DNA from 2 places in the Yersinia massiliensis genome. Region 2 is predicted to be linked to the other one. Evidence: riboswitches for the same ligand, from Rfam matches in the RefSeq annotation. Region 2 holds a riboswitch; the other holds the start of a gene.

Region 1 (3,424 bases), 2.0 Mb from region 2:
TTGCCCAATGTAGGTCAACGGGTCAGAGTAGTAATCGATCAGATTTTCAATTTTGTTGTGATAAGCCGATAAGCGCCAGTCAACCGGCCCCGTCACCCCTTCTAATCCCGCTTCCCATTGGCGAGACTCTTCCGGTTTAAGGTTACTGTTGGGTTCAATCCGTGGGCTGAAGCGCTGCGCGCCGTACTGTTGACCCAAGGATGGTGCCAAGAAGCCGGTACCGTAAGATAACGTCAAACGATAATCAGGAACGAATTCCCAGCCAGCGGCTGTTTGCCATGTCTCATGCCAACCAAACTGCTCATCTTTATCTGCACGGCCAGAGGCTTCAAGTGTGACGCTATCGAACTTCTGCTGCCCAGTCAGATATAAACCGGTGTTATCACGCTTGTAGGTATCAGAAATAGTAGTGTTGGATGAAGCCAAACGTTGCTGCTGCCAATCAAGCCCTGCGCTTAGCGTCGCATTTTCAAAGCTATAAGTGTTGCCCCATTGCAGATTACGCTGATCCATATCATCGAGCGTGGTGGCGACCCCATAGCGGCCTAATTGGCTGCTGTAATTGTAATCTTTATATTTTTGGTAACTCGCAATGAACTGAGAAGAGTAAGCGCCTGAAGCATAACGCAAGCCAGCATCATAAGTGTGGTTATACAAACGCTCTTTATCACCACTGTATTCTGGCAGATAAGGGGTACTGCCGACGTCGTAATCGGTGCTATTGGTGTAGCCATAACCTCGGACAAACCCAGAGAACTCTTGGTTGAACTGATGATCCAATCCTGCCCAGAAATTTTTATTACGAAAACCGTCTCGGTCACTGTCTACCGAATAATTAGAGTCTGGCTTGATATTAAAGCCATTGGTGGTTTGATACCCACCTGCAATCGTCGCTAATGTATCGCCAAAGCGGTGGCGCACGCTGCCATCATATTGCTGATAGCCTTTGGAACCGACACCTGCATTTATCTGCACGCCTTCTTTATCAGATTGCGTGATCACATTGATGACGCCACCAATCGCCCCCGAGCCATATACGGCAGAGCGCGGCCCACGAATATACTCAACTCGCTGTACCAAGGAGATGGGTATCTGATTAAAGCTAGCAGTGTTGACGATACCGGTACGTGCCAAGGGGATACCATCAACCAGCACCAAAACATGCCGTGCCTCAGTGCCGCGAATATAAACGGAAGAGCCTTGCCCCATCCCGCCAGTCTGAGCGATATCGACACCCGGTAAACGGCGCATCACTTCATTGAGGCTTTTGGCCTGCCAGCGATCAATATCATCTCGGGTCACTACATCAGTGGGTGCTAATACGGTGGAAACAGGCTGTTTGAAACGGCTGGCTGTCACCACCATTTCGTCATTATTACTCGTCGTGGTGTTGTTCTGCGCCCAGCCAGAAAATGCCGTCACAGAGAGGGCTGTGAACAGCGTATATTTTTTAATTATCATAAAGCATCCAAACTCAATTGGCGGATGCCGCAGAGCCATGGCCGGTAGTACGCGACGACCACGAATATTGCGACGTTATACCGGCAGGTCTTCGGGCTTGGGATCTCTAAAAAAAGAGCGGGCGATGACTTCCCGTCCTTGCGGACAGTGTCTGGTTGAAACCTATCGCCGTGACTTCCCCTTACCGCTGCGCGTCAGCTCCGGATTTACACCGGATTCCCTTTTAACTCTTAGGTGTTTAAGTACAGCATGAGGCCGGACCGCAATGTTACGATTAAGTAAAATGGATGTCTAGACTTCCATTATTCTCATGATGAATAAATAGAACAAAACTGGACATCAGGGCCACTTTCCCTACAATCCGCAGGAATAACACTCTTTATTATGCTCAAACGAGAAGAAACATGACTCACAACATCCTGCCGACTGACGGCTATGATCACCAATTGGCAGAGAAATCCGCCCGTCTTCAGGCAATGATGTTGCCGTTTCAGGCACCCGCTCCCGAGATATTCCGTTCGCCTGCTGAACATTACCGCATGCGGGCAGAGTTTCGCGTTTGGCACGATGAAGACGATTTGTACCACATCATGTTTGACCAACAGACCAAGCAGCGCATTCGGGTCGAGCAATTCCCTGTAGCCAGCTTGCTCATCAATCGTCTGATGAGCGCCTTGATGACGGCTATCAGAGCCGAACCTGTTTTGCGCCGTAAATTGTTCCAGATTGATTACTTATCTACCCTAAGCGGGAAACTGATCGCCTCTTTGCTGTATCACCGTCAGTTAGATGAAGAATGGCAACAAAAGGCATTGGCGTTACGTGATCAGCTTCGCGAACAAGGCTTTGACCTGCAGTTGATTGGGCGAGCATCGAAAACCAAAATCATGTTGGACCACGACTATATCGACGAAGTGTTGCCGGTCGCTGGCCGCGAGATGATCTATCGTCAGGTCGAAAATAGCTTCACGCAGCCAAATGCCGCGGTGAATATTCATATGTTGGAATGGGCGCTTGATGTCACTCAGCATGCCAGTGGGGATTTACTGGAGTTGTACTGCGGTAATGGCAACTTCTCGTTGGCACTGGCGCGTAATTTTGATCGGGTGCTGGCGACTGAGATAGCCAAACCCTCAGTAGCAGCGGCTCAGTATAATATCGCGGCTAATCACATTGATAACGTGCAGATAATCCGCATGTCCGCGGAAGAATTCACCCAAGCAATGCAAGGTGTTCGTGAGTTTAATCGCCTGAAGGGCATTGATTTGAGCGGCTATAACTGCGAAACCATTTTTGTCGATCCGCCGCGTAGTGGGTTGGATGATGAAACCGTCAAGTTGGTGCAAGCTTATCCGCGTATCCTGTATATTTCTTGCAACCCCGAGACACTGTGTGCCAACCTTGAACAGTTACAGCACACTCATAAAATCAGCCGCTTAGCACTGTTCGATCAGTTCCCCTATACCCATCATATGGAGTGCGGGGTCTTGCTAGAAAAGCGCGACTAGCTGCCGCTAAGCTATCTACACTGATGAATAGATGCCGTTGGACTCCCAACGGCACATTGACTCGTTACGCCTCATAGGCCATACGCGATTACTGCGGTGAATGGTTTTCCGTATTATCCGACCCGATTTCCGAGTCTGCCTGTGCCGATTTCCGTGCTTTTAGCCTGAACAAAATCCAAAATACCAAGGCCACACTAAGAATAGAGGGGAGAAAATTAGAGCCAATCGCCGGATGCTCGACCCGTACAATGGCGCTATACAATAAAATCCCCAATAGGAAGCAAGCCGAAACTAACAGTGGTAATCCTTGCGGCATCGCAAAATGGAGATAACGCTGATGTAAGCAATAAACCGCCAATATTAATGTAATTAGCGGAAAAATTGAAAAAGGCACAAACGCACTAAATAATGCATTGAATGAACCATTTATTGCCAACCCCGTCGTCAACGCCAGC
Region 2 (3,424 bases):
GGATTTTGCTCAGGCAACGGGCCTCGCCGTCGTTGTGGTCAATATTCACGGTGAAGAGATTTCCGACTTATTCAATTTCACACCATTTTGCCAATTGATGCGCCAAGATCCGGTTAATCATCTTCGCTGTCGAATGAGTGATCGTTGTGGTGGCCTTGAAGCCTCTAAATCCAATGAGCCTTGTATCTACCGTTGCCATGCTGGGCTAACGGATTTTTCTATTCCGCTGGTGATTGCCGGCCATCTGGTCGGGTTCGTGTTGTGCGGGCAAGTGCGGTTGCACTCGGATGTCTATCTGATTGATATCCTCAATGTGGATAACCACTGGCAGCAGAATCCCGCGTTGATGGATGAATTCCACAATGTCCCGATCATGGATTTCTCGCGGGTGATTGCCTCTGCGGACTTACTGAAGCTGATCGTTGAGAACTGCCTGAAAAAACACCTTAACTTTGTGGTGATCAATGACAACATGGGCAGTAAAGATCCCGGTCGAGCGCGGCCTGTGCATCCTCACGACAGCAAAATGAAAAAAGTTTTACGCTACATTGATACCCATTTGTCGGAAGAGCTACGCTTGGAAGATGTGGCGAGCAAGGTGTATCTCAGCCCCTATTATTTCAGCAAGCTATTCAAAAAATATCAGGGCATCGGCTTTAATGCGTGGGTAAACCAACAGCGAATGGCCAATGCTAGAGAGATGCTACAACACAGCGATTGGAGCATTGCCAGTATTGCCAAGAATCTGGGTTTTTCGCAAACCAGCTATTTCTGCAAGGTGTTTCGGCAAACTTATAATGTGACTCCACAGGTATTTCGTTCGCTCTCTTCTGATCGTAACGAAATGGAATAGACAATATTGATTTAATATTATTCAATTATGTAGTCAGTTTTGATTTTCTATTTTAAATTGTCATCGAAAAATTAAGTTTTTAAAAAAATTAATGACAATAATTTGTTATTCTAGAAAATGATAATTCAAGTGTAGTTGTCTGTTTTTAAATGGTAATTTTGGTGTTGATGACAATAATTTCATATGCGCATGCAAAAAAATCATCATCAAAAAATGAAATTCACCATTTTTTATGAACAGAAAGGCGTATATTAATTTTATGGCACGCTAATAAGATACTCATTCATAAATGCACTGTTATAACAGTGTAAATAAAGAGATAAAATAAATAACGAAATAAGAAATTTTATATACCGAAATGGTCATGTTATGCGCTAAAGCATAACTGGGAAGGGGGTGACAATCCCCCGCAGCCCCCGCTGCTGTGATGCTGACGACCCCGCTGTAACCACTGATCCACCGGATTGGGAAGGTGCGGGAGAGGATGACGCTAAGCCAGAAGACCAGCCAGATCGGTAAACGATATTCAACTCCTTCGGTGGGAAGCGGGTTGTCATCAGATGCGCGCAGCGGCGACGATGCGTTGGCGCACCTTTTTGACACTGCAGATCCCGCTTGAAATGGCGGGATTTTTTTATGCAACGGTCTGGCAAACAAGCCTTTATCATCGCAGGAACCGGTAGCGGATGCGGTAAAACCACCGTGACGCTCGGTCTGCTGCGCGCGTTGATGGCGCGTGGGCTGTCGGTACAGCCGTTCAAGGTGGGGCCTGATTACCTCGACACCGGTTGGCATAGCGCAGTGAGCGGTGTGATGTCCCGCAATCTTGATGCCTTTATGTTGCCGGTTGAAACCTTAAATGGGCTGTATAACCAGCATATGCGCCATGCCGATGTGGCGGTGATTGAAGGTGTCATGGGGCTGTATGACGGTTACGGCACCGATCCCAACTATTGCAGCAGTGCCGCGATGGCGAAGCAATTGGGGTGTCCGGTTATCTTACTGGTGGACGGCAAAGCGGTATCAACCTCGGTGGCGGCTACCGTGATGGGTTTCTGCCAGTTTGACCCTGATTTGGTGATTGCCGGGGTGATCGTCAACCGCGTTAATTCTGATAGTCATTACCAACTGCTGCGCCACGCTATCGAACACTATTGCGGTATCCCTGTGTTGGGCCGTGTGCCAGTGATGGATGATGTCGCCTTGCCATCACGCCATCTCGGGCTGGTCCCTGCGCAAGAGCGCGATGGTTCGAGGCCAAATCAACGTCTGCAACCTGACAGCGATCCGCGCTGGCAACGGCTGGCGCAGCAAATCGAGGAAACGATTGATCTCGACCGGCTATTAGCACTGACCCAGTGCGCGACGTTGCCAGCAGGAACCCCACCAACATTGCCGCCGCAAGCACTGGCTGAGGGCCTGACATTGGCGCTAGCCGATGATGAAGCCTTCAATTTCTATTACCCCGATAACCTTGATTTACTCGAGCAAGCTGGGGTGCGCATCCAACGTTTCAGTCCACTTCATGACCGCCAATTGCCCGATTGCCAAATGATCTATCTCGGTGGTGGCTATCCGGAAGTGCACGCCGCCAAACTGGCTGCGAACACCGCCATGCACAGCGCGTTACGGCAAGCCCATCACCAACAAATTCCCTTGTATGCCGAATGTGGTGGCTTGATGTATCTGGGCGAAGGGCTAACGGATGCGGATGCGCAGCACCATAGGATGGTCGGCATTCTGGCCGGTGAAAGCCATATGGGAAAACGCCTGACGCGTTTTGGTTACTGCCAAGCACAGGCGCGTACTGACACCCTTTTAGCCGCGCAAGGCGAGACGCTACGCGGCCATGAATTCCATTACTCCGATTTCACCAGCACCTTGACACCGGTCTTTGACAGCAGCAAGTGGCGTGATGGTGTTGCCATTCAACGCTGGCACAGCGGTTATCAAGTGCAACGTACCCAAGCCAGTTACCTGCATATTCACTTCGCCCAACGTCCCGGTTTGCTCAACGGTTGGCTAAATGCCGCTCGGAGTCTGCTATGACACTCGCGGCGTGGTTTGTGGCTTTTCTGCTCGATAGCTGGCTCGGCGACCCGCCGCACTGGCCGCATCCGGTGCGCTGGATTGGCAACATGATCACGGTATTGCAACGGGCGATTCGGTCGGTTTGCCGCAGCGAGCGTGCGCTGAAATGGGGCGGTGCATTGTTATGGCTGGTGGTGGTGGGCGTGACTTGGGGCGTGAGCTGGGGATTTTTATGGCTGATGACCCAGATTCACCCTTGGCTCGGTTGGGTCGCGCAAGTGTGGATGATTTACACCTTGCTGGCTGGGCGCTGCCTGAGTGAAGCGGCGCTGTTGGTCTATGACGCGCTGCAACACGGCTCACTGGCGCAAAGCCGCGAGAAACTGTCATGGATTGTGGGGCGGGATACCTCCCAACTGGAGAAACCGCAAATGACGCGTGCCGTCGTCGAAACGGTGGCAGAGAACAGTGTCGATGGCGTCATTGCGCCACTGTTTTTCCTGCTGTTAGGCGGTGCACCACTGGCGATGGCTTACAAAG

What was found. A riboswitch is a leader RNA that binds a small molecule or an ion and turns the genes downstream of it on or off. The one in region 2 is predicted to bind cobalamin.
Positions count from the first base shown of each region.
Region 1: another riboswitch for cobalamin. It lies ahead of btuB (TonB-dependent vitamin B12 receptor BtuB); the one in region 2 lies ahead of DA391_RS08165 (cobyrinate a,c-diamide synthase).

Region 1 covers NZ_CP028487.1:4,768,683-4,772,106, forward strand. The annotation lists gene btuB (TonB-dependent vitamin B12 receptor BtuB) at 1-1,461, opposite strand, end outside; cobalamin riboswitch at 1,527-1,736, opposite strand; gene trmA (tRNA (uridine(54)-C5)-methyltransferase TrmA) at 1,866-2,969, shown strand; gene DA391_RS22205 (YijD family membrane protein) at 3,058-3,424, opposite strand, start outside.
Region 2 covers NZ_CP028487.1:1,781,526-1,784,949, forward strand. The annotation lists gene pocR (transcriptional regulator PocR) at 1-853, shown strand, start outside; cobalamin riboswitch at 1,196-1,379, shown strand; gene DA391_RS08165 (cobyrinate a,c-diamide synthase) at 1,490-2,902, shown strand; gene cbiB (adenosylcobinamide-phosphate synthase CbiB) at 2,899-3,424, shown strand, end outside.